DNA from 3 places in the Bradyrhizobium sp. SZCCHNS2022 genome. Region 2 is predicted to be linked to each of the others. Evidence: predicted binding sites of a transcription regulator. Region 2 holds the regulator's gene; each other region holds the start of a gene.
The links. Region 2 encodes PhoB, which activates phosphate uptake and scavenging genes when phosphate is short. Its sites were predicted from a motif close to TGTCATNNANCTGTCAT; they were not measured.

Region 1 (10,672 bases), 3.6 Mb from region 2:
CCGAAGCTTCCCCTAAAGACGGCCCATGAAGGATTTGCGACAGCGATTGCAGCGCACACAGCGCATGCTGCACCCTGATCGCTTGCACACGAACGATCGCAACCTTCAGATGCCTATCGGTTCAAGCAACAGCCCGACGGCCGATGATCGCGAAGCGCAGCTTGCCGGAGATCCAGTCGATCGCGGCGACGGCGACGAGGATCATGAGGATCAGGAACGACACCTTCTGCCACTCCAGGACGCGAATCTGCTCCGCTAGCTGCAGCCCGATGCCTCCCGCGCCGACGATGCCGATGATCGTCGCCGAGCGCGTATTTGATTCGATGAAGTAGAGTACCTGACCCGCAATGACCGGAAGCACCTGTGGCAGCAGGCCAAAGCGGATCTCGTGCAGCGCATTGCCGCCGGCCGCGCGCACGCCTTCGACCTGCTTGCGGTCGGCGCCCTCCATCGCCTCCGAAAACAGCTTGCCGAGGGCGCCGAAGTCGGACACCGCGATTGCGAGCACGCCCGCGAAAGGCCCGAGACCGACGACGTTGATCCAGACCAGCGCCCAGATCAGCGTGTCGACGCCGCGGATGGTGTCGAACAGGCGGCGCACCGGAAAGCGGAAGATCGCCGACGGAATGACGTTTCTCGCCGCAAGCAGGCTGACCGGGAAGGCGACGCATGCGGCGAGCGTCGTGCCGAGCACCGCGATCGACAGCGTTTCGCCAAGCGCCTGGAGATAGATCGGCAGCGACGCGCCGGGATCAGGCGGCAGCATCAGCCGGGCGATCCAGCCGAGCTGGCCGAGGCCGGCCAGCATCCGCGACGGCGAGAAATCCAGATCGATAAGGCCGAACACGAACACCGCGAGCGCGACCAGCAGCACCACCGGGGTCGCAAGGCGCGCCGACATCGGACGCTCGAAAACGTGTGGATAGCGCTCCCTGAGCACGCGCGGATCTGGCGTCTCGCCGCTCTTCATGTTCGCGGCTCCGCGCCGAACAGCCGGCCGCGCAGCCAGCCGGTGGCGATATCGATCAGGAACACGGTCACCACGATCATCACGAGAATCGCGCTCACATCGGAATAGTAGAACTTTCGCACGGCGACGACGAGTTCCTGGCCGATGCCGCCGGCGCCGACGAACCCCATCACCGAGGCTTCGCGCACGTTGATCTCGAAGCGTAGCAGCGTATAGCTGGAGAAGCCGGCCATCACCTGAGGCAGCACGGCAAAGCGCATGCAGGAGAGCCAGCTGGCCCCGGTGGCACGGACGCCCTCGACCGGCTTCATGTCGGCGTTCTCGACGACCTCGGCAAACAGCTTGCCGAGCGCTCCGCTCGAATGAACGGCGATCGCGAGCACACCGGCCACCGGCCCGAGGCCGAAGGCGATGACGAAGATCAGCGCGAAGACGATGCCGGGGACGGTGCGCGCGAACTCGAGCAACCGTCGCACCGTGAAGCGCACCCACGGCGCAGGCGAGGTGTTCTCAGCGGCGAGGAAGTTCAGGCCGAACGCGACCAGCATCCCTGCCAGCGTGCCGACATAGCTGATCAGCAGCGTCTCGCCGAGCAGCTTGATCCACTTCTTGAAGCCCCAGAACCACTCGAAGACATTGCTCCAGACCCGGTGACCATCGTCGAGCGTGAAGATGCGGTCGAAATAGCCGACGAAGTTGCCAAAATATGCATAGAGCGTCCGGACGTTCACCTCCGCGCCGATGGCGGCAACGACGAGCACGGCCGCGAACGCACAAGCTCCGAGCAGAGTTCGCCAGCGCCGGCGCGCGACGGCCTTGCGATAGGCCTCGTTCAGCACCGCGAGTTGCTGGCTGGGAAGGATCGAGACGGCGACCGCCATCGGACTATGCTGGCCCTGTTCGAAGCGTGGAAGCAATTCTCAAAGGATGAGCCGGGCCACAGGGACCCGGCTCATGCCACAATCGGATGACGATCAGGACGCCTTCTTGCGCAGGCTGTCGACGAACTTGATCAGGTCGATCGTGCCGTCCCAATCCTTGGTCGTGGCAGGATGGAAGCCCTTCTTCTGGCCGTCGGAGAGACGGTCGAACGCCGCCTTGTCCTTGGTCGGCGCGTCGAAGAACGCCTTGGCAATCGCCGACTTGAGATCGTCCGGCAGATCGGTGTTGTAGGCGTAGGGACCGTTGATGATCGGCGCCGACTTGTGAATGATCCGGAAGTCTTCCTTCTTCATCGGCGAGCCGTCGGCGTTCTTCAGCATGCCCTTGGTCAGCATCTGCGCCAGCGTCGAGTCGTTGTCGCTGGTCCACTGGTTGGCTGCGATGTCGACGGTCCCCTGGGACAGGGCCAGCACCGCATTCTCGTGGCTGCCGGTGAAGACCACCTTGCCGAAATACGTCTCGGCATCGGTCACGCCCATTTTGTTGAGCTCGAAGCGCGGCACATTGTTGCCCGACGTGGAATTCGGATCGACCAAGCCGAGATTCTTGCCCTTGAGGTCCTCGACCTCCTGATACGGGCTGCTCGCCTTGACGAAGAACACCGAATAATAGCCGGTGCTGCCGTCGGCATTGATGTCGTTGGCGAAGGCATCGGTCTTGACCCCCGTCAGGCGGGCCCGGGCGAACGAGGCCGAGCCGTAGCTCGCAATGTGGATGTTGCCGGCGCGCTGGCCTTCGATCACGGCCGCGTAGTCGTTGGCGATGCGCAGCGTGACTTTCACGCCGAGCTCCTTGGAGAGATAGCTCACGAACGGCGCCCAACGCTCGGTGACGCCAGAGGCATTCTCAGCCGGAACGACGGCGAAGGTGAGCTCGGGATATTTCGCCTTCCAGTCAGCGGCGGAGGCCGAAGCGGTGAACGCAAGCGCGGCGACGCCTGCCAGAATGATGCGACGATTGATCATGACCTATCCTCTTGCTGCAATCATACGATGCGACCGTCGCGCGCGGCGGCCGAAACTTGTGATACATACGGCTCAGGCGACGGCGGCCTCGCCAAAGGCCGGAACGGCTGCCGGCGGCACGGGGCGAGCATCCATGACCTCATCGGCTTCCAGATCGTAAAGCTCGCGCGCGATCTGGCCGGTGAGAGCGGCAGGGACGTCATCGAACACGACGCGCCCGGTCGCCATGCCGATCAGGCGGTCGCAATAGCTGCGCGCCAGATCGAGCGAATGCAGATTGCAGACCACCGTGATGCCGAAATGCTTGTTGATGCGCAGCAGCGCATCCATCACGATCTTGGTGTTGCGGGGATCGAGCGAGGCGATCGGCTCGTCGGCCAGGATGATGTCGGGCTGCTGCACGAGCGCACGCGCGATGGCAACCCGCTGCTGCTGCCCGCCCGACAATTGATCGGCGCGCTGCGCGGCGAGCGAGGCCATGTCGAACTGCTCCAACGCGGACATCGCGATGGCGACATCCTCGGCCGGCCACAGCTGCGCCAGCGAACGCCAGGAAGGAATTTCGGCCAGCCGTCCCATCAGCACGTTGGTGAGCACGTCGAGCCGGCCGACGAGGTTGAACTGCTGGAAGATCATTGCCGAGCGCGCACGCCATTGGCGCAGGTCGCGCCCGCGCAGCGCCGTCACGTCGAGGTCGTTGAACAAAACCCGTCCGGAGCTGACGGGACTGAGCCTGTTGATGGAGCGCAGCAAGGTCGACTTGCCGGCCCCGGACCGCCCGATCACGCCGACGAAGCTGCCGGGCGCAATGGCGAAGGACGCATTGTCGACCGCGGCTTTCGCACCGAACCGGCACGTCAAACCATCTACCACCAGCATTGCAAGCTCCAGACGCCTCGTGACGCGCTACCGCTAGCGTCTGGATTCAACAGTTATGTGACAATGCGCTCACGCTCGCCTGCTCATCCACATCGGCGACGCCCCGGTCATCCGCCCGTCACGCAACCGTCATAGTGAGCACCTTAGACATCCGAGAACCTCCAGAAGCAGACGAGACATGGCCGGCAAGTCACTTTCAATCCATCCCACCGTCGATCCCACCGCAACCCTCCACGACGTGAGGCTGGGCGCCTATTGCGAAGTGGGTGCCCGCACCATCCTCAACGAGGTGGCGATGGACGACTACTCCTACGTCGTCAACGATGCACAAATCACCTACACGACGATCGGAAAGTTCTGCTCGATCGCGGCGATGACCCGGATCAATCCAGGCAATCACCCGATGCATCGCGCGACCCAGGCGCATTTCACCTATCGCGCCAGCGCATATTTCCCGGGCGAACCCGACGATGCGGATTTCTTCGCCTGGCGACGCCAACACCATGTCGACATCGGTCATGATGTCTGGATCGGCCATGGTGCGATCGTGCTGCCAGGACGCAACATCGGCACGGGCGCCGTCGTGGCGGCCGGCGCCATCGTCACCAAGGACGTGCCCGATTATACCATCGTCGCCGGCAATCCCGCGCGTCTCCTGAAGCGCCGTTTCCCGGAGGACATCGCTGAGCGTCTGCGGCGCCTCGCCTGGTGGGACTGGGATCACGACGCACTGCGCGCGGCCTTGCCGGACTTCCGGCGCCTGGAGATCGCCGACTTCCTGGACAAATACGAGGCAGCTCTCGACGACGGCGTTCAGCTGCGGCAGAGTGCCACGCCATGACAGACATCTTTGTTTCGGGCGGCAAGTGCCTGATCGGCTCCGAGCTCGTCGACGCATCGCTGATCCTCTCGCGGGGCGTGATTGCCGGGATCGACACGACTACACCGCGTACCGGACTCGATCTCGATGCGAGCGGGCTCACGGTGCTGCCCGGCATCGTCGATATTCATGGTGACGCCTTCGAGCGGCAGATGATGCCGCGCGCAGGCGTGGATTTTCCGATCGACGTCGCTCTGGTCGATAGCGACCGCCAGGCCGTCAGCAACGGCATCACCACGGTCTTCCATGCGACCACCTGGTCGTGGGAGCCGGGCCTGCGAAGTGCTGCGAACGCGCGCCATCTGCTCGAGGCGATCGAAGCTCTGCGGCCGCGCCTCGCTGCCGATACCCGCTTCCATTTGCGTCACGAGACCTACAATCTCGATGACGAGGACGAGATCCTCGCATTGCTTGCAGCGCGGCGCATCGACTTGTTCGCCTTCAACGACCATATGGACTCCACCGTGGCGAGCCTGGACAAGCCGCACAAGCGCCAGCGCATGGTGGATCGCACGGGAATGTCCGGCAGCGACTTCGATCGCCTGGTCGCGCGCATCGTTTCACGGGCCGATGCCGTTCCGGCGTCGATCGCCCGCCTTGCCGCGGCCGGCCGCGCGGCCGGCATCCGCATGCTGTCTCACGACGACGAGAGTCCGGAGATGCGCCGTGCCTTTCGGGAACAGGGCGTGGGAATCGCAGAATTCCCGGTCAATGAGGAGACCGCGCGCGAAGCCGCCGCAGGCGGCGATGCGATCGTGTTCGGCGCCCCCAACGTCGTCCGCGGCGGCAGTCACACGGGCTGGACCAAGGCGAGCGACATGATCGCCAAGGGGCTGTGCTCGGTGCTGGCCTCCGACTACTATTATCCAGCGCCGTTGCTGGCAGCCTATCGGCTCGCCGCCGACGGCGTTCTTCCCCTGTCGCGGGCCTGGAGCCTGATCTCGGCTGGTCCTGCGCATGCCGCGGGCCTGTCGGACCGTGGCACGCTCGCGACAGGCCAGCGTGCCGACATCATCCTCGTCGACGACAGCATACCGACGCGTCCGCGCGTCGTCGCTGTGATCGCGGCGGGGCGACTGGTCCACATCACGGGGGCCGCTCGGCTCAGCACCAACGCTGCGCCTCGCGCCGCGGCGGCCGAGTAGCGCATCATGACCGCCATCGCCCGCTACGCAATCTACTACACGCCGGCGGCTGACACCGCCCTGGCGGAATTCGGCGCCGGCCTGCTTGGCTACGATGCCTGGACCGGCGGTGAACGGGAGTTTCCGAGCGAGATACGCGACGCCGTCCCGGATTGGACCGAGCTCACGGGTGACGCTCGCAAATACGGCTTCCACGCGACGTTGAAGGCGCCGTTTGCACTTACCGACGCACGCGCCGAAGCCGAGCTCTGTGACGCCTGCGCCAGCTTCGCCGCAGCACCTCGGGCCGTTCCGCTCATCCGTCCGGTCGTCGATGCGATCAGCGGTTTCATCGCCGTCATTCCCGGCGACGCGTCACCTGCACTCCAGGAGCTCGCGGCCGCTGCCGTCACGGCGTTCGAGCCGTTCCGTGCCGCGATGTCGCCGGAGGACCGGGCGCGGCGCAAGCCTGACCTGCTGACGCCGCGGCAGCGCGATCACCTCGACCGCTGGGGCTATCCTTATGTCATGGAGGATTTCCGCTTCCACATGACGCTGACATGCCGGCTTTCCGACATGCGGCGCCGTCCCATCCTGTCGATGCTCCAGGACCGCTTCGCGACCCTTGAGCTTTCCACGCTGGCAATTGATCGGATCGCACTGTTCCGGCAGCCGAGCGCGAGCAGCCGCTTCAGCATCATCGGCAGCTGGCCGATCACGGCCGCATAGCGTCGGCCGAGCCACGGTCAGTTCGGCGCGGCCGCGAAATGCGGCGGCGACTGCGGATCGAACACCGACAGCGGTGGCGAAATGTCTGCGCGGTCACGCGGCAAGGCTTCGCGCATCTCCCGCTGCAGGAAGGCAATGAGCTTCTCGCGGACCTCACATCTGAGGTCCCACGCCTGCGGCGCGTTCCGGGCGCTCACCAGAGCCCGCAATTCCATGGTGCGCGTATTGGTATCGACGACCTGCAGATTGACCACGGCGCCGTCCCAGATCTTCGACTCCTTCGCGACCTCCTCCAGCCGCCTTCTGATGCGTGGCACGTCCGCGGCATAGTCCACGTGCAGAACCACCGAGCCGATCAACGAGGCCGCATCTCGCGTCCAGTTCTGGAACGGACGTTCGATGAAATAGGACAGCGGAACCACCATCCGCCTCCAATCCCACAGCCTGATCACGACATAGGTCGAGGCGATGTCCTCGACCCAGCCCCACTCGTTCTCGATGATGACGGCATCCTCGATGCGGATCGGCTGCGTGACCGCGATCTGCACGCCCGCGATCAGGTTGCTGAGCAAGGGCCGTGCGGCGAGACCGACGATCAGGCCGGCGGCGCCAGCGGATGCGAACAGGCTGACACCATATTGCCGGACCGAATCGAAGGTCATCAGCGCCGCCGAGACGGCGACGATGATGATCAACGTGTCGATCACGCGCTTGAAGACGCGAACCTGCGTCACATGCTTGCGGGCGAGGAAATTCTCCGTGATGTCGTCACGGAACCGCTGCATGTAGCGCGCCGAGACCATGTCGACGACGCGGATCGTGATCCAGCCGACCAGCGCGATCGTCGCCACCACGAACAGGTGCGCGAGCGCGCGGCGCCATCCTTCGTTCAGCGGCGCCAGCGGAAGAACGAGCGCGACGGCCACCAGACAGAGAGCCAGCCGCACCGGTCCCGCGGTCCTCCGCAGGATGGGAAGCAGGATCGAGTTCCGGCTGCCGATCGCCCGCTTCACGAGGGCGCGCGCGATATTGTAGACGAGCAGCGCACCGAGAATGGCGCCGATGATCAAGCCCGGCCCGATCATCCAGTCCGGGACGATACCGGTCAGCTGCTGCACGAGTGCCTGCATGCCTTGCTCTCCCTTGCGGCCTCAAGGGCTCTCAACTCGTGAGATCGCAGGGAGAGTCGGACGGCAGCCGCAGTGCAGCATTCGTCGGCTGCATGGCTCGCCTGCCACCGTAACGACGGGCTTACACCGCCTTGGTCAGCGCACCGTCAATGATGAGGTTGGTTCCCGAGATTCGGCTCGCCAGCGGGCTGGCCAGCATCACCACGCCATAAGCCACTTCCTCTGCGGTTCCCATGCGTCCGGTGGGATTCAAACCCATTGCGGTCTTGAATAGGTCCGGCGAGCCGTTCTCGATATTCTGCCAGATGCCGCCCTCGAAATAGGTGTTGCCTGGCGAGACCGCGTTGACGCGGATGCCCTTGCCGACGAGCTGGTGAGCAAGCCCCTTTGCATAATGGATCAACGCGCCCTTGATCGCGCCATAGGATCCCGCGGCAAAGTCGACCTCGAATCCGGACACGCTGGAGATGATGCTGATTGAAGCCGCTGTCGACTTTTCGAGATACGGAACGGCCGCCGCGATGGAATTCACCGTGTGCATCATGTCGGTGCGGAACGATTTCTCCCAGGTCTCCGGTGAATCGCCGACCGCGAGCGCGCTGACATTGCAGACCACGCAATCGACGCCGCCGAGCTCCTTGGCCGCGCCGTCCACCCAGTCCTTCAGCGCGACGGGATCGGCCACGTCGATGCCCTGTCCCCACGCCTTGACACCCCTCGCCGCGAGCTTCGTGACCGCCTGGCCGACCGCTTCGGCATCGCGCGCGCAGATCGCGACGTTGGCGCCTTCGACGGCAAACAACTCGGCGATCGCAAGCCCGATGCCTTTGCTGCCGCCCGTCACCAGCACGCTCTTGCCGGCCAATCCTAGATCCATGATGTTCTCCTTCTCGAATGTACGGCGTCAGCCGTAATAGCCGGCGAGCAAGGTCTTGCTGACCTTGCAGATGTAGGTGTATTTCGGATTCACCACCTGGGTGCAGCGGGCCTCGGCGATCTGGCCGAGCAGCATGTAGGCCTCCGGCGCCGGGATCTTCCAATCATCCTCGAGCCAGTTGATCATCTCCTCGAACGCGATCCGCATCGCGTCCTCGAGCGGGCGCGCGCAGCCGAGCGTGCAGATATGCGTCGGCGTCTCGATGCGCGGATGGTTCAGCCGCGCCGGCGCCTTGTCGAGCGACACCTTGACGGTGAGGTTGGCCGCGATTTCGATTGCACCCATGCCATTGGCTTCGCCGTCGCCCTGGATCGCATGACAGTCGCCGAGGAAGAGATGCGCGCCATCCTTGTTGACGCGGAAGAACACCGAGTTGCCCGAGGTGATCTCCTGGACGTCGAGATTGCCGCCGTGAGGACCGTTGTCGACCGTCAGCACGGCGCCATGGACAGGCGCCACGCCGGCGACGCCGATCATCGGGCGAACCGGAAGCTTCACATGCTCGTTCCACAAGACGTGCCCGTTCTCGACGGCCACGACGCGGGTCTGGATGCCGAACTCCTTGCGCCGGACCCAGTCCGGAAACATGCCGATGCCCGGCCACAGTGCGGTGAAGCCGAGCCGGTCGAGCTCCATGTCGATGATGTCGAGCCGCAGCATGTCGCCGGCCTTGGCGCCGCGGACCTCGATCGGTCCGGTGGCGCCATTGACGTAAGGCAGCGTCACGTCGCTCTCGACCAGCTGCTGGCCGAGCGCGCGGATGGTGCCGTCATTGACGTTGATCGCGCACTCGACGACGAAGATCTCGCCGGGATCGACGGCCGCGATGAAGGCCTCGTCACCTGAAAGCGCGTATTTGATGTTGCCGGCCTTGCCGACCCGTCGTGACATGATCGCTCCCCGCTATGTCTGACATGGATTCTTCATCGCTGCTGCCTCTGCCACGGCATCAGCAGCTGCTCGATCTTGCCGACCGCGAAGGTCAGCAGCAGCGCCAGCGCGATGGTCGCGACCAGTGCGGCAAAGACCTTTGGGATGATGTACAGCGAGCCGGCCTTGAAGATGGCGTGCCCGAGCCCCTCGGATGATGACATGAACTCGCCGACGATCGCGCCGATCAGAGCAAAGCCGACGGTCAGCTTCAGGCCGGCGAAGATATCAGCCAGCGACGCCGGGACCACCAGCTTGCGAAAGATCTGGAACTTGGAGGCGCCGAGCGTGCGAAACAGGTTGATCTGATCCGGATCGACGCCCGTCGCGCCCTTGTAGGAGGTTACCAGCGCGACGATGACGACCGACAGGGTCGACATCGCGACCTTCGAGATCAGGCCGGTGCCAAACCAGATGATGATGATGGGCGCCAGAGCAATGATCGGGATCGAGCCGAGCGCGATCACGAACGGCTCGACGACGCGGGAGACGAAGCGCGAATACCACAACGACAGGCCGATCAAGGTGCCGATGCAGTTGCCGACGAAGAAGCCGAGCAGGGTCTCGAGGCCGGTGACATAGGTGTCACGCCACAGGCTGCCGTCATAGGCCATCTGCGACAGGAACTTGAAGATGGCCGACGGCGAGCCGAACATGAAGGCGGCCGCCTTGTTCTGCCCGGTCATGTATTCCCAGAAGGCGAGAAAGGCGGAGAGAACGACCAACTGGGTGACGATCACTGTGAGCGTGCTGCGCAGCCGCGGCCAGCGCCGCCCTTGGGACGTTGCACGCTTAGCTGGGCCGACGGACGTCGGCGTGCCCCCCGAGGAAGCCGGCGCAGCGTCGACATCGGCTGTCATTGCAGCACCACGTCGAGATCGGCCCAGATGCTGCGGACATAGTCGCTGAAGCCGGGCGCCTGCCGGACCGAGATGACATCGTGACGATCGGCGCCGAGCGCGATGTCGTAGACGGCCTTGATCTGCGTCGGCCGCTTCGACAGCACGATCACGCGGTCGGCGAGCGAGACGGCCTCCTCGATGTCGTGGGTGATCAGCAGCAGCGAGCGGCGTCCCTGCCGGACCAGACCGACCGTGTCGTTCTCGATCAGGAGCTTGCTCTGAAAATCCAGCGCCGCGAACGGCTCGTCCAGCAGCAGAACATCGGGATCGTTGACGAGCGTGCG
Region 2 (10,672 bases):
CCTCGCCAACCAGCCGGGCGACAAGTCCTGGCCGATGACGGCGGCGACCTTCATCCTGATGCACAAGGAGCCGACCGACAAGGCGGCCTCCGCCGAGGCGATCAAGTTCTTCAAGTGGTCGTTCGAGAAGGGCGGCAAGATGGCCGAGGATCTCGACTACATCCCGATGCCCGACAGCGTCGTAAAGCTGATCGAGAAGACCTGGTCGGCCGACATCAAGAGCTGATCTGAAAGCGCACTGCCCTCTCCCGGAAACGGGAGAGGGTTCGTCCAAGGTGATGATGGTGTCGAAGAAGCAGGGGGCGGACTTGGCTGAGATGGCCGTTGAGAGCGAGGTTGGCGATATCGCCGCTGCCGCAGGGCCCTATGACCGCGCCCGTGCGCTGAGCGCGTTCAAGCTCGGCGATGTCACCTTCTACTGGATCACCCGCCTGTCGGCGATCTCGGTGCTGCTGATCCTCGGCGGCATCATCATCTCCCTCGTCATCGGCGCCTGGCCGGCGATGAAGGAGTATGGCTTCCAGTTCCTGTTCACCAAGCGTTGGGCGCCTTCGGCCGATCCCCCGGTGCTCGGCGCGCTCGGCCCGATCTACGGCACGCTGGTGACCTCGTTCATCGCGATGCTGATCGCCATTCCCGTGGGCCTCGGTATCGCGATCTTCCTCACCGAGCTGTGCCCGCAATGGCTGCGCCGCCCGATCGGCCTGGCCATCGAGCTGCTCGCCGGCATTCCCTCGATCATCTACGGCATGTGGGGCTTCTTCGTGCTGGGCCCGTTCCTGGCCACCACGTTCCAGCCGTTCATGATCAGCCTCTGCGCCAACATCCCGGTGCTGCAGGACATCTTCGCAGGTCCGCCGTCCTATCTCAGCCTGTTCAACGCCTCGCTGATCCTGGCGATCATGGTGCTGCCTTTCATCACCTCGATCTCGGTCGACGTCTTCAAGACGGTTCCGCCGGTGCTGAAAGAAGCGGCCTACGGCGTCGGCTGCACCACGTGGGAAGTCGTCCGCAGCGTCGTCATCCCCTACACCCGCGTCGGCGTCATCGGCGGCGTGATGCTGGCGCTGGGCCGCGCGCTCGGCGAGACCATGGCGGTGACCTTCATCATCGGCAACTCGTTCCGGATCTCGTCGTCGATCTTCGCGCCGGGCACCACGATCTCGGCCGCGATCGCCTCCGAATTCCAGGAGAGCGACGGTCTGCACCAGTCGAGCCTGATCCTGCTCGGCCTGCTCCTGTTCGTCCTCACCTTCTTCGTGCTGGCGAGCGCCCGGCTGATGCTGGCGCGACTCGAAGCCAAGGCAGGAAAGTAAGCCATGTCGAGCGTCGACGCGTCCACCTTCGACACGCCGGTCAATCCGGTGAATCCGATCTACGCCCGCCGCCGCCGCCGCGACCTCATGGTCCGCGGCCTGTGCATCGCCGCCGCGGCGTTCGGCGTCACCTGGCTGGCGCTGATCCTGTTCACGCTGTTCTATAACGGCCTCGCCGGCCTCAGCCTGCAGGTCTTCACCGCCGACACGCCGCCGCCGGGCGCCAGCGAAGGCGGCCTGCGCAATGCCATCGTCGGCTCGATCATGATGACCGTGATCGGCGTCGGCATCGGTGCGCCGCTCGGCCTGTTCGCCGGCACCTACCTCGCCGAATACGGCCGCAATGACCGCCTGACCTCGGTGATCCGCTTCATCAACGACATCCTGCTGTCGGCACCGTCGATCATCATCGGCCTGTTCATCTACGGCGCGGTCGTGGTGCCGATGGGCGGCTTCTCGGCGATCGCCGGCGCGCTGGCGCTGGCCGTCATCGTGATCCCGGTCGTGCTCCGCACCACCGAGGACATGCTGCTGCTGGTACCCAACCCGCTGCGCGAGGCGGCCTCCGCGCTCGGCCTGCCGCGCTCGCTGGTGATCCGCCGCATCGCCTACCGCGCGGCGCGCTCCGGCCTCATCACCGGCGTGCTGCTGGCGACCGCCCGCGTCGCCGGCGAGACCGCGCCGCTGTTGTTTACCGCGCTGTCGAACCAGTTCTGGAGCCTCAACCTCTCCAAGACGATGGCGAACCTGCCCGTCACCATCAACAATTTCGTCCAGAGCCCGTATGCCTATTGGAAGCAGCTGGCCTGGAGCGGAGCCCTTCTCATCACTCTGGCCGTGCTCGCCCTGAACGTCGGTGCACGCATTCTCGGCGCCGAGAGGAAAACGAAATGACCGAACTGTCCGTCTCCGTCAGTCAGCCCAATCACGCGCTCCACGGCCAGCCGCTCCCCGAGGCGCCGGCCAAGGTGACCGCGCGCAACCTGAACTTCTATTACGGCGATCACCACGCGCTGAAGAACATCAACCTGACGCTGGGCACCAACCGGGTCACGGCGTTCATCGGCCCGTCCGGCTGCGGCAAGTCCACCCTGCTGCGCATCTTCAACCGGATGTACGACCTCTATCCGGGCCAGCGTGCCACCGGCCAGCTGATGCTGGACAACACCAACATCCTCGATCCCAAGCTCGATCTCAATCTGCTGCGCGCGCGGGTCGGCATGGTGTTCCAGAAGCCGACGCCGTTCCCGATGACGATCTACGAGAACATCGCCTTCGGCATCCGGCTCTATGAGAAGATCTCGAAGTCCGAGATGGACGACCGCGTCGAGAAGGCGCTGCGCGGCGGCGCGCTGTGGAACGAGGTCAAGGACAAGCTCAACGCCTCCGGCCTGTCGCTGTCCGGCGGCCAGCAGCAGCGCCTGTGCATCGCCCGCACCGTCGCCGTCCGGCCCGAGGTGATCCTGTTCGACGAGCCGTGCTCGGCGCTCGACCCGATCTCGACCGCCAAGGTCGAGGAGCTGATCCAGGAGCTCGCGGAGAACTATACGATCGCGATCGTGACCCATAACATGCAGCAGGCGGCGCGCGTCTCCGACAAGACCGCCTTCATGTATCTCGGCGAGCTGATCGAGTTCGACGAGACCAGCAAGATCTTCACCTCGCCGAGCGATCGGCGGACCCAGGACTACATCACCGGCCGGTTCGGCTGACGCCGACAGCATTCTTCAGGAGATCAACATGGCCAGTGAACATACCGCCAAGGCGTTCGACAGCGATCTGCAGGATCTCACCCGGCTGGTGTCGGAGATGGGCGGCCTCGCCGAGCGGCTGATCGTCGATTCCGTCGATGCGCTGGTGCGGCGCGACGTGGCGCTCGGCCAGAAGGTGGTCGCCGCCGACGCCGAGGTCGACAAGCTGCAGCGCATCATCGAGGAGCGCGCGGTGCTGACGATCGCCCGCCGTCAGCCGATGGCCGTCGATCTGCGCGAGATCGTCGGCGCCATGCGCGTCGCCACCGATCTGGAGCGGATCGGTGACCTCGCCAAGAACATCGGCAAGCGCGTCGCCGCGCTGGAGAGCGACTTCCATCCGCTCAAGCTGATCCGCGGCCTGGAGCACATGACCGACCTGGTGCAGTCGCAGGTCAAGACGGTGCTGGATGCCTATGCCGCGCATGATTTGCCGGCGGCGATGACGGTCTGGAAGGGCGACGAGGAGGTCGATGCGATCTGCACCTCGCTGTTCCGCGAGCTCCTCACTTATATGATGGAGGACCCGCGCAACATCTCGTTCTGCATCCACCTGATGTTCTGCGCCAAGAACATCGAGCGGATCGGCGACCACGCCACCAACATCGCTGAGACGGTTTTCTATATGATCGAGGGCCAGCAGATCATGGACAAGCGCCCGAAGGGCGACATGACCAGCTTCGCGACCACGATCCCCGGCAACTGAGAAAGACGATTTCGACATGGGCGCGCGAATTCTGGTGGTTGAGGACGAGGAGGCGCTGACGACGCTGCTGCGCTACAACCTCGAGGCCGAAGGCTACGAGGTCGAGACCGTGGCGCGCGGCGACGAGGCCGACACGCGGCTCAAGGAGCGCGTGCCCGATCTCGTCGTGCTCGACTGGATGCTGCCGGGCCTGTCCGGCATCGAGCTGTGCCGGCGGCTGCGGGCGCGGTCCGAGACCAAGCAGCTGCCGATCATCATGCTCACCGCGCGCGGCGAGGAGAGCGAGCGTGTGCGCGGGCTTGCGACCGGCGCCGACGACTACATCGTCAAGCCGTTCTCGGTGCCGGAGCTGCTCGCGCGCGTGAAGGGCCTGCTGCGGCGTGCGAGCCCGGAGCGGCTCGCGACCGTGCTGTCCTATGGCGACATCGAGCTCGACCGCGAGAAGCGCCGCGTCGCGCGCTCGGGCCGGCCGATCGACCTCGGCCCGACCGAATACCGTCTGCTCGAATTCTTCCTCGAGCATCCCGGCCGCGTGTTCAGCCGCGAGCAGTTGCTCGACAGCGTCTGGGGCCGCGACATCTATATCGACGAGCGCACCGTCGACGTGCACATCGGCCGTCTGCGCAAGCTGCTCAATCCGGGTCGCGAGCAGGATCCGATCCGCACCGTGCGCGGCGCGGGCTATGCGCTGGACGATCGGTTCGCCAAGAGCGAGCAGGCATAAGGAGCGGCAGGTGTGAGGGACGTGCAGGTGTGAGAGGCGAGCAGGCCGGATTAAGGACACCGCGGTCCGCTTTCCGCCACGCCGCCGCCGTCTTGATCGAGTGTGCTGAAGGGCCCGTGTTTTGGTTCCAGCGGACGCCCTTGCTCAAGACGATCATCACAAGTCTTGCCGTGCTGCTCGGCAGCCTGGCCGGTGCACCGGCCGCCGAGCTCGAAGACGCCGTCGCCGCCGCCGGAAACGGCCAGCATGACGTTGCGCTGCGCCGCCTGCTGCCGCTCGCCGCCAAGGGCGATGCGCGGGCGCAGTTCGACATCGGCTTCATGCACGCCTTCGGTTGGGGCCAGCCGCGCAATGCGGCCGAGGCGCTGGCCTGGTATCGCAAGGGGGCGGACCAGGGCCTCGCCGTCGCCCAGCACTATCTCGGCATCGCCTACGTCAACGGCGAGGGTGTCGCGAGCAACTACGGCGAAGCCGGCCGCTGGTTCAGCCGCGCTGCAGCCCAAGGCTTCGCCCAGTCGCAATACATGCTCGGTCTGATGATGCTCGACGGCCGCGGCGTGAGCCAGGACCTCGTGCAGGGCTATGCCTGGCTGGTGATGGCCGGCCGCAACGGCGTGCGCTCGGCCGGCCGCGACGTGCAGCGGGTCAAGCTGACCGAGGCGCAGCGCGTCCAGGCGCAGGCGATGATCGCGAGCTGGAAGCCGAGATTCGAATCGGCGGATGCCGGGGTGGCCAACCCGCGTCCCGAGCAGTTGCTCGGACTCGACCGGCACATCGGCGAGGTCGTGGACCCGACCTCCTGGCCGGCCTCGTCGATCGGCGTCGTCACCGTGGCGCAGTATTCGACCGGCGGCTGGTGTACCGGCACCTTGATCGCGCCGCGCGTCGTGCTCACCGCCGCGCATTGCGTGTTCAACGGGCTCGCGCAGGTCAATCCCGGCAACGTCCGCTTCCTGGCTGGCATGAACAGGGGCACACCGGCCGCCTCATCGATCGCCGAACGGCTGATCGTCGCGCCCGAGTTCGTTCCGACTCAGCACGACCGATGGTCGCTCGACCGCTCCCCGGCCGATTGGGCGCTGATCATCCTGAAGGACGCCCTGCCGTCGAAGCCGGTGGCGGTGAGGGCGCTGAGCCGTGAGGAGCTGGTCGCCGCAACCAGGGCCGGCACCATCTCCGAGATCGGCTATGGCCAGGAGCGGCGCTATTCGCCGACCGGCCAGCGCAATTGCAGCGCGGGGATGACCAAGGACGCCAAGCTGCTGACCGTGCATTGCCTGGCCAATTTCGGCTATTCGGGCTCGCCAATCATGGCCGAGATCGGCGGTGAGCCGGCCGTGGTCGGCATCTTCTCGGCGTTCCACGAGGAGACCCGGCTGATGTTCGCCGCGCCGGCAAGCCAGTTCGAGACGACCGTGCGGCGCGAGATCGCCGCGCAGAGCGCCTCGGCGCGGTGAGGGGAGAACGGCGGAGGCGGCAGCCACTGGTCAAGGTTTGTGCGTGACCGGATAGCGGGTTGCCAAGGGAGGGGGGCTGGTCTGGGAAGCACTGTCCCGCACGGCTGGATTCGAGATGATTCTCGCCGGTGGACACTGCTCTTGCCGAATGGCGCGGGTCTTGCTCTCCTGGTGAGTATGACAATTTTTCCGATTGATCATCCTCCCCCCGCCCGCCGGATCCCAGCCTGGTTCACGGGGGCGGGTGGCTCGACCGTCGCGCTGCTCGCCGGCCTCGTGCTGGCCAACGCGCTTGCCTGGGCGTGGGCCTTCGCCCTCTACGCCGACCGGCCCGCGATCGTCGGCACGGCGCTGCTGGCCTGGCTGCTCGGCCTCAGGCACGCGGTCGACGCGGACCACATTGCCGCCATCGACAACGTCGTGCGGAAGCTGGTTGAGGATGGCGACAAGCCGCGCGCTGCAGGACTCTACTTCGCCCTCGGCCATTCGAGCGTCGTGGTGATCGCGACCATCGTGGTGAGCCTCGTTGCCGGCGCTGACCTGTTGAGCGAGCAGAGTACGATCCGGGCAATCGGCGGAACGATCGGAACGTCGGTCTCGGCAGGCTTTCTGCTGCTGATCGCGGTCGTCAATCTGGTGCTGTTCGTGAAGCTCTGGCGCCGCGCGGCCCAGCCGAACGCCGGCGGCGCCGGGGGTGGCATCCTGATTCGCCTGTTGCGACCCGTGCTTCGCATCGTCTCCCGCGCCTGGCACATGTACCCGCTCGGCTTCCTGTTCGGGCTTGGCTTCGACACTGCCAGCGAAATCGGCCTGTTGAGCCTGTCGGCGACCGAGGCGGCGCGCGGCGCGAGCCTCGCTCATGTGCTGGTGTTCCCGGTGTTGTTCGCGGCGGCGATGGCCACCGTCGATACCGCCGACAGCATGCTGATGACGGGCGCCTATCGCTGGGCGCTGACCGATCCGGCCCGCAAGCGGCGCTATAATCTGGTGATCACGGGCGCGTCCGTTGCAATCGCGCTGGTGATCGGCGGCGTGGAGACCGTCACGCTGCTGGCGCCGCGGCTCGGGCTGGGGGCGATCGAGGTCGGCGACAGTCTTGGCGATCTCGGGATCGCTGCCATCGGTCTGTTCGGACTGATCTGGGCGGGATCCGCGTTGATCAGCCGCCACCGGCGCGGTTCCGGGGGCGCCCCGGGCGACGCGCTTGCCACCGTTCGCGTCGCAGCGCTAAATCCGACGGTGATGCCAAGCGGAGCGCACGGCGCAAGATAGGGCAGACCTCACGATGGCCGGCTCGGAGGCAATGACAAGGATGCTGTGGCTGCAGGGCGCAAGCTGCGGCGGCTGCACGATGTCGATCCTGGAGAGCGGCGCGTCAGGCTGGTTCGACGAGTTGCGTCAGTCCGGTATCGATCTGATCTGGCATCCTTCCGTCAGCGAGCAGACCGGCGACGAAGTCGTCGGAATGCTGGAGGCCATCCGGGACGGCCGTGAGCGGCTCGATCTGCTGGTCCTCGAGGGCTCGGTTGCACGCGGGCCTGATCTGACGGGCCGCTTCAACATGCTCGCCGGTACCAGCCGCTCGATCTATCACTGGCTGCTCGATCTGGCGCCGCTGGCCGACTACGTCGTCGCCGTCGGCAGCTGTGCGGCCTATGGCGGCATTCCCGCCGCCGGCATCAATCCGACGGACGCGGTCGGACTGCAGTTCGAGAGCAGCGACATCGGCGGCGCGCTGGGCGCCGGCTTCCGTTCCAGGCGCGGGCTGCCCGTCATCAACGTTGCCGGATGTGCGCCGCATCCGGGCTGGATCATGGAGAGCTTGCTGGCGCTCACCTCGGGCGATCTCACGGCAGATGGCCTCGACGCAGTCGGTCGGCCGACCTTCATCGCCAATCACCTCGCCCATCACGGCTGCTCGCGCAACGAGTTCTACGAGTTCAAGGCGAGCGCGGAAGTGATGTCGGAGCGCGGCTGCTTGATGGAGCATCTCGGCTGCCGTGCGACGCAGGCGGTCGGGGACTGCAATCAGCGCTCCTGGAACGGCGGCGGCTCCTGCACCAAGGGCGGCTATGCCTGCATCGCCTGCACGTCGCCCGGATTCGAGAGCGCGCAGAACTATCTGCAGACGGCCAAGCTCGCCGGCATCCCGGTCGGCCTTCCGACCGACATGCCGAAGGCCTGGTTCGTCGCGCTGGCGGCGCTGTCGAAATCGGCGACGCCACGCCGCGTGCGCGTCAACGCGACCGCCGATCATGTCGTGGTGCCGCCGAGCCGGCCCAGTGACAAGCGCAGATCATGACGCGGATCACGGTCGGCCCGTTCAACCGCGTCGAGGGTGACCTCGAGGTCAGGCTCGACATCGAGAGCGGCTGCGTCGCGCGCGCGGAGGTGACGGCGCCGCTCTACCGCGGCTTCGAGCAGATCCTCGAAGGACGTCCGCCCCTCGACGCGCTGGTGATCGCGCCGCGCATCTGCGGCATCTGCTCGGTCTCGCAGTCGATCGCCGCAGCCAACGCGCTGGGTCAGGCGATGGGCGTTGTGCCGGCGCCCAATGGCACCCTCGCGACCAACATCGCGCATGCGGCTGAGAACGCCGCCGATCATCTCACCCACTTCTACATCTTCTTCATGCCGGACTTCGCCCGCGGCGCCTATGCCGGGCACGCCTGGCACGACGCGGCGGCCGAGCGTTTCACCGCAACCAAGGGAGGCGCTGCGCGCGAGGCGTTGCCTGCGCGGGCGCGGCTGCTGGAGATCATGGGCGTAATCGCCGGAAAATGGCCGCACAGCCTCGCGTTCCAGCCCGGCGGCACGACGCGGGCGATCGAGCTCGGCGAGCGCGTCCGGCTCAACGCCATCGCCGCGTCGTTCCGCGCCTTTCTCGAACGCGTGGTGTTTGCCGATACGCTCGAGAACGTGCTGGCCTTGTCGACACCGGACGAGCTCGATCAGTGGCGGGACGGCCGCAGCGGTGACTTCGCGCAGTTCCTGCGCATCGCGGACGCGCTCGATCTCGCCAAGCTCGGCCGCGGTCCGGGGCTGCTGATGAGCTTCGGCGCCTATCACGACGCCGATCGCGCTCTTTTCCGGGCCGGCCTGCGCACGCGCGACGGCCAGATCGAAACCTTGCCGGCGGACCGGATCACGGAAGACGTGTCGCACGCCTGGATGCGCGAGACTTCGCTCGATCCGGCCGAGAGTCGCACGCTGCCGGACGCCGACAAGGCGGACGCCTACAGCTGGTGCAAGGCGCCGCGCCTGGCCGGCCAGCCGGTTGAAGTCGGTGCCCTCGCGCGACAGGCGGTCGATGGTCGGAAGCTGATCGCCGCGCTGCTCGCGGTGGACGGCAGCAACGTCCGCAACCGCGTGATCGCCCGGCTGATCGAGACGGCGCAGCTCGCGCTCTCGATCGAACGCTGGATCAAGGCGCTGCGCCTCAACGAGCCGTTCTGCGTGACCGGTGGCGAGGTGGTCGACGGCAGCTTCGTCGGGCTCGTGGAGGCCGCGCGCGGCAGCCTCGGCCATTGGCTTGCGGTGCGCTCCGGCCATATCGCGCGCTATCAGATCATCGCGCCGACGAGCTGGAACTTCTCGCCCCGCGATGCCGATGGTGTGGCCGGTCCGCTCGAACAGGCGCTGGTCGGAACGGAGGTCGGCGATGCCGGCGCGCGTGCCGTCAGCATCCAGCATGTCGTCAGATCGTTCGATCCCTGCATGGTGTGCACCGCGCATTGATCGTTGCCGACAGGCGGAAACAAGCTTGTCGGTGCAAAGCGCGTGATTTCCGATCGTTACGCAAGATCCGGCTCCGAACGGATCGTTGCGCCGCCAGGCCGAACCCAAGCGTCTGGAATCATTATGATTCAAATCCAGCAATGATGCTGGCCCGCATCTTGCTGTCCCCTTCCGCCAGATCGCGATCAGATGATCGCCAACGCGACAGCAGGGGGAGGACTCATGGGCGCGACGACCGAAACGTTTTACAGCGTCATCCGGCGGCAGGGCATCACGCGGCGCAGCTTCCACAAGTTCTGCAGTCTCACCGCGACAAGCCTCGGGCTCGGTCCGGTCGCGGCGAGCCGCATCGCCAATGCGCTGGAAACCAAGCCGCGCACGCCCGTGATCTGGATGCATGGGCTGGAATGCACATGCTGCTCGGAGAGCTTCATCCGCTCGGCGCATCCGCTGGTGAAGGATGCCGTGCTGTCGATGATCTCGCTCGACTATGACGACACGATCATGGCGGCCGCCGGCCATCAGGCCGAAGAGATCCTCGAAGAGACCCGCGCCAAGTACAAGGGGCAGTACATTCTCGCGGTCGAGGGCAATCCGCCGCTCAACGAAGGCGGCATGTTCTGCATCGACGGCGGCAAGCCGTTCGTCGAGAAGCTGAAGGTGATGGCCGAGGATGCGATGGCGATCATCGCCTGGGGCGCCTGCGCGTCCTGGGGCTGCGTACAGGCGGCGAAGCCGAATCCGACGCAGGCGACGCCGATCGACAAGGTCATCACCAACAAGCCGATCATCAAGGTGCCGGGCTGCCCGCCGATCGCGGAAGTCATGACCGGCGTCGTCACCTTCATCACCACCTTCGGCAAGCTGCCAGAACTCGACCGCCAGGGGCGGCCGAAGATGTTCTACTCGCAGCGCATCCACGACAAGTGCTATCGCCGGCCGCATTTCGATGCCGGCCAGTTCGTCGAGGAATGGGACGA
Region 3 (10,672 bases), 5.4 Mb from region 2:
GCGTGGGAGCACAAGGCGATCATCTCCGACATCCTGCCGCGGCTGCCAGTCAGCAACGCCGACCAGTTGCCGACCCATTGGCCGGGCAAGCGCTTCGATGTGGTGCTAAAGTTCGATCGCGGCGCCGACGGAACCGAATTCGAGTTCACCGAACTCTATCCCTGCCTGATGCCGGGTGATTCCGATAAGCCACTGAAGAGCGATCCGAAGGACGAGTGAACTACTGACCGCGCGGCTCGCCTGGGAAATATCCCCAGGTCAGCAGGACGACGCGATATTACGGCCGAGGATCAGCCCGTCGAGGCGCAGGCGATCGACCGTGCTCACCGCATCGGTCAGGACAAGAAGGTCTTCGTCTATCGGCTGGTGACCGCCGGCACGATCGAGGAGAAGATCGGAGAGCTGAAGCTGCGCAAGCAGGCGATCGCCGACCGGTTGTTCGACAACCAAGGCAATATCGGCAAGGCGCTCACCGAGGACGATATTGCTGCGTTGCTATCTTGATCTCGCGTCCGTCGCTGCGGCGCGCGTGGCATGCGTTATTGCGGGTGCAATCACGCCACCGCAACGCGCTCGCGGTCGCGTGTCTCTTCGACCCAGGCGTGGGCGGCGAACCATTCATGGTAGGTGCGGCAGTGGGGGCAGTAGGCGCGGGAGAAGAACACGGGCATGCGCTGAAAGCGCTCGGCATCCATTTCCATCCCTGTCTCGATGCTGCGGCCGGTCTGCGGACAACGGACCATGATCTTGCCCATTCGCGGTCTCCTGTTCGTGGGCCAGATACGCCGGGGATGCGAAGAAAATGTAATGCTCAGCCGACACTTTCGTGGCAAAGCTCGGAGTGAATTCCGACTGCGGAACGGACCGCGGCTGCCGCATCAAAAGCGAGTGAATCGCACTGCAAAATGCGGGGCCGATTGTCGCAACATGAGACAAGCGCCGTGGTCGGACACGATTGGTTGAGGACGCGTGGCATGAGCATCACGATCTACGGAATCAAGAACTGCGACACGATGAAGAAGGCGCGTGCCTGGCTCGACGATCACGGCGTGGCCTACGACTTCCACGACTACAAGACCGCAGGCATCGACAAGGCCAGGCTCGAATCATGGAGCGAGGAGGTCGGCTGGGAGCTGCTGCTCAATCGCGCCGGCACCACGTTCAAGAAATTGCCGGAGGCCGACAAGGAAGGCCTGACCAGGAGCAAGGCGATCGCGCTGATGCTGGCGCAGCCGTCGATGATCAAGCGGCCGGTTCTGGACCTTGGCGGCAAGCGGGTGGTGGGCTTCAAGCCTGACCTCTACGCCAAGGAGGTGAGGACAGCGAAGTAGCAGCGCAGCAGCGGCGAGCAACTTTCGGCTGCGCCGACGAACGGCCGTCGGCGTGCCCGCAGGCTCCCGCCCGGTCCATTCGACGGCGCGATGCCCGGTTCTATGTACGCGGGAATTACAGATCCCGCGCAACGCAAGGTCAATCGGCCGGCTTGCGACGCCGTTGCCCAGCTTTCCGCCTTGCCTAACTCCCTCGGTTGACGGCATATTCCGGCGCGAAGCGGCCGCGGGTGGCGACGGGAATCGTCCAGCCATCCGGCAGAGCCGCCTTACAGGAAGAGAAGCGAGGGCCAGGCGCGCGACGCGCCGGCGCGGGGGGAATCTGTTTGGCTGACGAGTTCATTCTCGAGACCCACGGATTGACGAAGGAGTTCGCGGGGTTCTTTGCCGTTCGCGATGTTTCGCTCAAAATTCGCCGGGGCACCATTCACGCGCTGATCGGCCCGAACGGGGCCGGCAAGACGACGTGCTTCAACCTGCTGACCAAGTTCCTGCGGCCCTCCGCCGGCACGATTCTCTATAAGGGGCAGGACATTACAGCCGTGGCGCCGGCCGACGTGGCGCGCCTCGGCCTGGTTCGTTCGTTCCAGATCTCGGCGGTGTTTCCGCACATGACCGCGCTGGAGAACGTTCGCGTCGCCCTGCAGCGGCAGCATGGCTCGTCATTCGACTTCTGGCGCTCCAAGAGCGTGCTGAACCGATTCAACGGTCGGGCGCTGGAGCTGCTCAACGACGTCGGCCTCAGCGAGTTCGCCAATATTCCGGCAGTCGAAATGCCCTATGGGCGCAAGCGCGCGCTGGAGATTGCGACGACCTTGGCGCTCGATCCGGAGATGATGCTGCTGGACGAGCCGATGGCCGGCATGGGCCACGAGGACATCGACAAGATCGCGGCCCTGATCAAGCGGATCTCGGCCAAGTACACGATCCTGATGGTCGAACATAATCTCAGCGTCGTCGCCAACCTCTCCGACACCATTACCGTGCTGACGCGCGGGCAGGTGCTGACGGAAGGTCCATATTCGGAGCTCTCCAAGGACGAGCGCGTCAAGGAAGCCTATCTGGGAGCCGGACATGCCTGAGGTGATGACGGCCACGACCCCAGGACAGGCGGCTGCCACCAGCACCATTCTCGACGTCAAGAATCTCGAGAGCTGGTACGGCGAATCCCACATTCTCCACGGCATGAACTTCAACGTGAATGCCGGCGAGGTGGTCACCCTGCTCGGGCGCAACGGCGCCGGCAAGACCACGACCCTGAAGTCGATCATGGGGATCATCGGCAAACGCACCGGCTCGGTTCAGTTCAACGGCCAGCAGCTGATCCGCATGACCTCCGACCGGATCGCGCGGCTCGGCATCGCACTATGCCCGGAGGAGCGCGGCATCTTCGCAAGCCTCGACGTGCGCGAGAACCTGCTGCTGCCGCCGGTGGTGCGGCCGGGCGGGCTGACGCTCGACCAGATCTTCGAGCTGTTTCCGAACCTGAAGGAGCGCTTGAAGAGCCAGGGCACCAAGCTGTCCGGCGGTGAACAGCAGATGCTGGCGATCGCGCGCATCCTGCGCACCGGCGCCAGCTTCCTGATGCTGGACGAGCCGACCGAAGGCCTCGCGCCGGTCATCATCCAGCAGATCGGACACACCATCGCGCGGCTGAAGAAGGAGGGCTTCACGATCCTCCTGGTCGAGCAGAACTTCCGCTTCGCCTCGACGGTCGCGGACCGTTACTACGTCGTCGAGCACGGCAAGGTCATCGACGGATTCGCCAATGCCGATCTGTCCGCCAACATGGACAAGTTGCATACTTATCTCGGCGTTTGACAGGCGCCGCGACTGTTTCTTGGGAATTTTGGAAAGTTGGAAATGCAGAGCAGAATCATCGCGTCCTTGCTGCTGGGTACGGCGCTCACTCTCGCGGCCGGCGGCATCGCCTCGGCCGGAGACAAGACCGTCAAGATCGGCGCGCTGTCCGATCAGTCCGGTCTGTACTCGGACCTCGGCGGCCCCGGCTCGACCCTCGCGGCGCAGATGGCGATCGAGGATTCCGGCCTCACCGCCAAGGGCTGGAAGATCGATGTGATCTCCGGTGATCACCAGAACAAGCCCGACATCGGCACCTCGATCGCGCGGCAGTGGTTCGACGTGGAGAAGGTCGACGTCGTCGTCGACGTGCCCAACTCCGGCGTGGCGCTGGCGGTGAACAACGTCGTCAAGGAGAAGAACGGCGTCTATATCAATTCGGGCGCGGCCACGTCCGACCTCACCAATGCGCAATGCTCGCCGAACACGGTGCACTGGACCTACGATACCTACATGCTCGCGCACACCACCGGCCAGGCGCTGGTCAAGGCGGGCGGCACGAGCTGGTTCTTCCTGACGGCGGACTATGCCTTCGGCGCGGCGCTGGAGCGCGATACGACGGCGGTGGTGACTGCCAATGGCGGCAAGGTGATCGGCGGCGTCAAGCATCCGCTCAACACCTCCGACTTCTCGTCCTTCCTGCTGCAGGCGCAGTCGTCGAACGCCAAGGTCATCGGTCTTGCCAATGCCGGCGGCGACACCACCAATTCGATCAAGCAGGCGGCCGAGTTCGGCCTCACCAAGGGCGGCCAGAAGCTCGCGGCGCTGCTCTTGTTCCTCACCGACGTCAAGTCGATCGGGCTCGACATCGCGCAAGGCCTCAACTTCACCGAGACCTTCTACTGGGACATGAACGATCAGACCCGCGCGTTCTCCGATCGCTTCGCCAAGCGGATGAAGAACGGCGCGCCGCCGACGATGGTGCAGGCCGGCGTCTATGCAGGCCTGTCGCATTACTTCAAGGCGCTGGACGCGCTCGGCGAGAATCCGCATGACGGCATCAAGATCGTCGACAAGATGAAGTCGATGCCGACCGAGGATGCGCTGTTCGGCAAGGGCGAGATCCAGCCCAACGGCCGCACCATCCACACCGCCTATCTGTTCGAGGTGAAGAAGCCCTCGGAGTCCAAGGGCCCGTGGGATCTCTACAAGCTGGTCGGCTCGGTGCCGGGCGACCAGGCCTTCACGCCGCTCGACAAGAGCGCGTGCGCCTTGTTGAAGAAGTGAACCGCTGCGGTCTCGGCGGCTGACCCCGCCGGCACCGCTGTCTTTAGGAAACGCCGAGAGAAAATAGAACAAGACGATGCAGGCCCTCTACGCACAGCTTCTGGTTGGACTGATCAACGGCTCGTTCTACGCGCTGCTCAGTCTCGGGCTTGCCGTCATCTTCGGCATGCTCAACATCATCAACTTCGCCCATGGCGCGCTCTATATGATGGGCGCGTTCTGCGCCTATTTCCTGCTGAACCTCGGCGGCATCGGCTATTGGTGGGCGCTGCTGCTGGCGCCGATCATCGTCGGCATCTTCGGCATGGTCCTCGAGCGCACCATGCTGCAATGGCTGGCCGGGCTCGATCATCTCTACGGCCTGCTGCTGACCTTCGGTCTGGCGCTGATCATCCAGGGCGTGTTCCAGAACTTCTTCGGCTCGTCCGGCCTGCCTTATGCGATTCCCGAACAGCTCCGCGGCGGCATGAATCTCGGGTTCATGTATCTGCCGGTCTATCGCGGCTGGGTCGTCATCTTCTCCCTTGTCGTGTGTCTGGCGACCTGGTTCCTGATCGAGCGGACCCGGCTCGGGGCCTATCTGCGCGCCGCCACGGAGAACCCGACATTGGTGCGGGCGTTCGGCATCAACGTGCCGCGCATGATCACGCTCACCTACGGTCTCGGTGTCGGGCTTGCCGCACTCGCGGGCGTGCTGTCGGCGCCGATCAACCAGGTCCGTCCGCTGATGGGCGAGAACATGATCATCGTCGTGTTCGCGGTGGTGGTGATCGGCGGCATGGGCTCGATCATGGGCTCCATCATCACCGGCTTTGCTCTCGGCGTGATCGAGGGACTGACCAAATATTTCTATCCCGAGGCTTCCAACACCGTGGTCTTCGTTCTGATGGTCCTGGTGCTGCTGGTGAAGCCGACGGGTCTGACCGGACGGGCGGCCTGACATGACATCGATCACCGACGCGACCCTGCCGATCACCCCGCGCGCGATGCGCGACGAGATGATCGTGTTCGTCATCATGGCGGCGCTGCTTGCCATCGTGCCCTGGACGGGGCTCTACCCGTTCTTCGTCATGCAGGCGCTGTGCTTCGCACTGCTCGCCTGCGCCTTCAACCTGCTGATCGGCTATGGCGGCCTGCTGTCGTTCGGTCACGCGATGTTCCTCGGCACCGCCGGCTATTGCAGCGCGCACGCACTCAAGGTCTGGGGCCTGCCGCCGGAGCTCGGCATCCTGGTCGGCGTGGCCGGATCATTCGTCCTCTCGGTCGTCGCGGGATACATCTCGATCCGCCGCCAGGGCATCTATTTCGCGATGATCACTTTGGCGCTGTCGCAGCTGCTGTACTTCATCTATCTGCAGGTGCCTTTCACCCATGGTGAGGACGGCATCCAGGGCATTCCTCAGGGCCGGATGTTCGGCATCCTGGATCTGTCCAAGCCGACGGTGCTCTATTACGTCGTGCTGGTGGGTTTCCTGGGCGGCTTCCTGCTGATCTTTCGCACCATCAACTCGCCGTTCGGCGAGGTGCTGAAGTCGATCCGTGAGAACGAGCAGCGTGCGATCTCGCTTGGCTACAAGACCGACCAGTACAAGTTGCTCGCCTTCATCCTGTCGGGGACGCTGGCCGGGCTGGCCGGCGCGTTGAAGGTGTTCGTTGCACAGAACGCCTCGCTGACCGACGTCGAAGTGGCGATGTCGGGTCAGATCGTGCTTATGACCCTGGTCGGCGGCCTCGGAACCGTGTTCGGCCCCGTCGTCGGCGCGTTCGTGATCGTGGGTATGGAGCAATATCTGGCCGGCTTCGGTCAGTGGGTGAAGGTCATCCAGGGCGGCATCTTCGTCGCCTGTGTGCTGACCTTCCGCCGCGGCGTGATCGGGGAACTCGCCCATCTGTTCAAGCGTTCCCTCTAAGTCATTGATTTGCTGGAAATTCCTGCGAGATGGCAGAAAGCGGTGGATGATCCGGCCGCCGCTTCTGCTGCGGCGAGATCCGGGATATGACAGTTCTGTGACGGGCCGGCCCTGGCCCGTTCCAGAATCGATGGACCTCGTCCCATGTTGCACTGGTTTCGCGCCGTCCTCCCGCGGGAGGAGCGGTTTTTCGATTTGTTCACCCGCCACAACAAGGTGGTGATCCAGGGCGCGCATGCGCTGCAGGACATGCTGCAGGGCGGCGACGACATTCTCGTTCATTGCCAGCGCGTCAGCCAATTCGAGAACGAGGCCGACAACATCACCCGCGAGGTGCTGACCGCCGTCCGCCGCACCTTCATCACCCCGTTCGACCGCGGCGACATCAAGAACCTGATCACCTCGATGGACGACGCCATCGACCAGATGCAGCAGACGGCCAAGGCCGTGGTGCTGTTCGAGGTGAAGGAGTTCGAGCCGACCATGCGCGAGATGGGCACTTTGCTGGTCGAATGCGCCAATCTGATCGGCAAGGCGCTGCCGCTGCTGCAGGCGATCGGCCAGAACGTGCCGATGATCACCGCGATCACCGAGGAGATGACCAAGCTCGAGGGGCGCGTCGACGATCTCCACGACATCGGCCTGAAGGAGCTGTTCCTCAAGCACCGCAACGCCAACACCATGGACTTCATCGTCGGCGCCGAAATCTACGACCATCTGGAGAAGGTCGCGGACCGCTTCGACGACGTCGCCAACGAGATCAATTCGATCATGATCGAACAGGTCTAGGGGCGCGCGCCGTGGATGCTCATCTCGGCCTTCCGATCCTGGTCGGCCTCATCGGCGTCGCACTCGCCTTCGATTTTCTGAACGGCCTGCACGACGCCGCCAACTCGATCGCGACCATCGTCTCGACCCGGGTGCTCAGGCCGCAATATGCGGTGTTCTGGGCCGCATTCTTCAACTTCGTTGCCTTCACGGTGTTCGGCCTGCACGTTGCGCAGACCATCGGCACCGGCATCATCGATCCCGCGATCGTCGACGCACAGGTGATCTTTGCCGCGCTGGTCGGCGCCATCGTCTGGAACCTCGTCACCTGGGCCGCCGGCATTCCCTCGTCGAGCTCGCACGCGCTGATCGGCGGGCTGGTCGGGGCAGGGATCGCCAAGGCCGGCATCTCGGCCGCCGTCTGGAGCGGATTGTCGAAGACGATCCTCGCCATCGTGCTGTCGCCCCTCGTCGGACTGCTGCTGGCGATGATCCTGGTGGCGATCGTGTCCTGGGCCTCGGTGCGATCGACGCCGTTCGCCGTCGACCGCGCCTTCCGCATCCTGCAATTCGCCTCCGCCTCGCTGTACTCGCTCGGCCATGGCGGCAATGACGCGCAGAAGACCATGGGCATCATCGCGGTGCTGCTGTACTCGCAGGGCCATCTCGGCGAGCAGTTCACGGTGCCGTTCTGGGTGGTGTTGTCGTGCCAGGCGGCGATGGCGTTGGGCACCCTGATGGGCGGCTGGCGGATCGTCCGCACCATGGGCCTGCGCATCACCAAGCTGAACCCGATGCAGGGCTTCTGCGCCGAGACCGGCGGTGCGATCACCTTGTTCCTGGCCACTTTCCTCGGCGTGCCCGTCTCGACCACCCACACCATCACCGGCGCCATCGTCGGCGTGGGCGCCGCCCGCCGCGCCTCGGCGGTGCGCTGGAACGTCGCCGGATCGATCGTCTACGCCTGGATCTTCACGATCCCGGCCTCCGCGATCGTCTCGGCGCTGACCTTCTGGCTGGTGTCGGTGCTCCGGCACTGATCCGGGGCGGGCAGGGGATGAACTCCCCGGTTGGAGTTGCGGTGCAAAACGCCTATATGGAGGGCGCGCGGCGGCCGTGAGCCCGCGCGTCTCCCGACACATCGCCCGTTCTCTGGCCCGAAACGACGCCTGCCGCCTCATGTCCGACACCACCGTCACGACCGAACAGCCCGCCCGCACCGCCTTGTCCGACGAGGTCGCGCGCCGGCGCACCTTTGCCATCATCTCGCATCCGGACGCCGGCAAGACCACGCTGACGGAGAAACTGCTGCTGTTCGGCGGCGCCATCAACCTCGCCGGCCAGGTCAAGGCCAAGGGCGAGCGCCGCAACACCCGTTCGGACTGGATGAAGATCGAGCGCGAGCGCGGCATCTCGGTCGTGACCTCGGTGATGACCTTCGAGTTCGAAGGCCTCGTCTTCAACCTGCTGGACACGCCGGGCCACGAGGACTTCAGCGAGGACACCTACCGTACGCTGACCGCGGTCGACTCCGCCGTCATGGTGATCGACGCCGCCAAGGGCATCGAGGCGCGGACGCGAAAGCTGTTCGAGGTCTGCCGCCTGCGCGACATCCCGATCATCACCTTCATCAACAAGATGGACCGCGAGAGCCGCGACACGTTCGATCTCTTGGACGAGATCGAGAAGACACTGGCGCTCGACACCACGCCGATGACCTGGCCGGTCGGCCGCGGCCGCGACTTCATCGGCACCTATGATGTTCGCGACGGCGGCGTGCGCCTGCTCGAAGGCGGCGGCGCCAAGACCGGCGCGGCGCAGCAGATCGCAATTTCCGAACTCGGCAAGCTCAACGCCAATCTCGACATCGGCCAGATCACCGACGAGCTGGAGCTGGTCAAGGAAGCCTGCAAGCCGTTCGACCTCGACGCCTTCCGCGAGGGCCATCTCACCCCCGTCTATTTCGGCAGCGCGCTGCGCAATTTCGGCGTCGGCGATCTGCTCGAAGGCCTCGGCCGCTATGCGCCGTCGCCGCGCGCGCAGGAGTCGAACCTGCGCAAGGTCGACGCCGCCGAGCCGCGCATGAGCGCCTTCGTGTTCAAGATCCAGGCGAACATGGACCCGAACCATCGCGACCGCATCGCCTTCGCGCGTCTGTGCTCGGGCAAGCTCAACCGCGGCATGAAGGCGAAGCTGGTGCGCACCGGCAAGACCATGCCGCTGTCGAGCCCGCAATTCTTCTTCGCCCAGGACCGCTCGGTCGCGGACGAAGCCTTTGCCGGCGACGTCGTCGGCATTCCCAATCACGGCTCGCTTCGCATCGGCGACACGCTGACCGAGGGCGAGGATCTCACCTTCGTCGGCGTGCCGAGCTTCGCCCCGGAAATCGTCCGCCGCGTCCGGCTCACGGACGCGATGAAGGCGAAGAAGCTGAAGGAAGCCTTGCAGCAGATGTCGGAGGAGGGCGTCGTGCAGGTGTTCCGCCCGCGCGACGGCGCGCCGGCGCTGGTCGGCGTCGTCGGTCCGCTGCAGCTTGACGTGCTCAAGGCGCGGCTCGATGCGGAATACTCGCTCCCCGTCGAGTTCGAGATTTCCGAGTTCTCGCTGGCGCGCTGGATCTCCTGCGACGACAAGAAGAAGCTGGAAGCGTTCATCGCCTCCAACAATTCCGGCGTCGCCGACGACGTCGATGGCGATCCGGTGTTCCTGGCCAAGAACGAGTTCTATCTCGGCTACACCAAGGAGCGCGCCGAGGGCATCGTGTTCTCCAACGTCAAGGACGTGAAGAAGAAGGCGTAGCCGCCCGACACTCCGTCGTCATTCCGGGGCATCGCGCAGCGATGAACCCGGAATCCATTCACCCTCTCGCCCTGTCGCCCGATGGATTCCGGGTTCGCCCTGCGGGCGCCCCGGAATGACGGTGCGGAGAGATCATCCTAAAGCTCGATGATCCCGCGCCGTGCCGCATGCGCCACCGCATCGGTCCGGCCCGTGGCATCGAGCTTGTCGAGCAGCGAGCCGACGTGGAATTTTGCGGTGTGCACGGAGATGCCGAGGCTGCGCGCGATCTCCTTGTTCGAGCAGCCCTCGGCCATCAGCGCCAGCACGTCGCGCTCGCGCGCGGTGAGCTGAAACGCGTCGCTTGCGGCACCGTCAGGCGCCGGGCGGTCGCCTGCGTCCCCGCTGTTGCGCGTGACCTCCACCTCGGCGTTTTCGCCCGATGCGACCAGCCGCAGTCCGGCGACGCCGCCGAGCAGCGCCGCCAGCCGGTCGGCCAGCTCGGCATCGTCGACCCTGATGGCGATCGTGATCGGCGCGGGTTCGTCCGCGCTCACGCGGGTCGCTCGCCGATGGTCAGCGCCACCTGCAACGGCTCGCCACTGCGCAGCGCCGCCACCTCGACCACGGCGCCGACGCTATCCGGGCCGAGTTCGCGCATCAGCGCGCGCATGCCTCTGAATGGCTGGTTGTTGAGTGCGGTGATGATATCGCCCTGGCGCAGTCCGGCGACGGCGGCCGGACCCGTCTTGTCGACGCTCATCACCATTGCGCCCAAGCCGTCATCGAGCCTGACCG

Region 1: a site for PhoB is predicted at 3,873-3,889, ahead of phnC (phosphonate ABC transporter ATP-binding protein). Genes of this name have one in related genera too.
Region 3: a site for PhoB is predicted at 6,415-6,431, ahead of QXZ94_RS08470 (DUF47 domain-containing protein). Genes of this name have one in related genera too.

What each region holds. Positions count from the first base shown of each region.
Region 1 is NZ_JAUHHZ010000001.1:3,696,102-3,706,773, forward strand. Features, by position in the region: gene phnE (phosphonate ABC transporter, permease protein PhnE) at 122-970, opposite strand; gene phnE (phosphonate ABC transporter, permease protein PhnE) at 967-1,851, opposite strand; gene phnD (phosphonate ABC transporter substrate-binding protein) at 1,945-2,877, opposite strand; gene phnC (phosphonate ABC transporter ATP-binding protein) at 2,950-3,756, opposite strand; gene QXZ94_RS16455 (chloramphenicol acetyltransferase) at 3,935-4,597, shown strand; gene QXZ94_RS16460 (alpha-D-ribose 1-methylphosphonate 5-triphosphate diphosphatase) at 4,594-5,781, shown strand; gene QXZ94_RS16465 (DUF1045 domain-containing protein) at 5,788-6,489, shown strand; gene QXZ94_RS16470 (mechanosensitive ion channel family protein) at 6,507-7,619, opposite strand; gene QXZ94_RS16475 (SDR family oxidoreductase) at 7,741-8,496, opposite strand; gene QXZ94_RS16480 (acetamidase/formamidase family protein) at 8,524-9,447, opposite strand; gene QXZ94_RS16485 (ABC transporter permease) at 9,480-10,346, opposite strand; gene QXZ94_RS16490 (ABC transporter ATP-binding protein) at 10,343-10,672, opposite strand, start outside.
Region 2 is NZ_JAUHHZ010000001.1:7,301,229-7,311,900, forward strand. Features, by position in the region: gene pstS (phosphate ABC transporter substrate-binding protein PstS) at 1-226, shown strand, start outside; gene pstC (phosphate ABC transporter permease subunit PstC) at 318-1,316, shown strand; gene pstA (phosphate ABC transporter permease PstA) at 1,320-2,210, shown strand; gene pstB (phosphate ABC transporter ATP-binding protein PstB) at 2,207-3,028, shown strand; gene phoU (phosphate signaling complex protein PhoU) at 3,057-3,773, shown strand; gene phoB (phosphate regulon transcriptional regulator PhoB) at 3,790-4,497, shown strand; gene QXZ94_RS32630 (trypsin-like serine protease) at 4,638-5,954, shown strand; gene QXZ94_RS32635 (HoxN/HupN/NixA family nickel/cobalt transporter) at 6,132-7,226, shown strand; gene QXZ94_RS32640 (HupU protein) at 7,240-8,256, shown strand; gene QXZ94_RS32645 (nickel-dependent hydrogenase large subunit) at 8,253-9,692, shown strand; gene QXZ94_RS32650 (hydrogenase small subunit) at 9,915-10,672, shown strand, end outside.
Region 3 is NZ_JAUHHZ010000001.1:1,897,320-1,907,991, forward strand. Features, by position in the region: gene QXZ94_RS08425 (histidine phosphatase family protein) at 1-219, shown strand, start outside; partial or broken gene QXZ94_RS08430 (hypothetical protein) at 298-504, shown strand; gene QXZ94_RS08435 (hypothetical protein) at 555-755, opposite strand; gene QXZ94_RS08440 (ArsC family reductase) at 975-1,331, shown strand; gene QXZ94_RS08445 (ABC transporter ATP-binding protein) at 1,658-2,413, shown strand; gene QXZ94_RS08450 (ABC transporter ATP-binding protein) at 2,406-3,152, shown strand; gene QXZ94_RS08455 (ABC transporter substrate-binding protein) at 3,195-4,418, shown strand; gene QXZ94_RS08460 (branched-chain amino acid ABC transporter permease) at 4,495-5,358, shown strand; gene QXZ94_RS08465 (branched-chain amino acid ABC transporter permease) at 5,360-6,328, shown strand; gene QXZ94_RS08470 (DUF47 domain-containing protein) at 6,473-7,117, shown strand; gene QXZ94_RS08475 (inorganic phosphate transporter) at 7,129-8,136, shown strand; gene QXZ94_RS08480 (peptide chain release factor 3) at 8,276-9,895, shown strand; gene QXZ94_RS08485 (response regulator transcription factor) at 10,033-10,431, opposite strand; gene QXZ94_RS08490 (S1C family serine protease) at 10,428-10,672, opposite strand, start outside.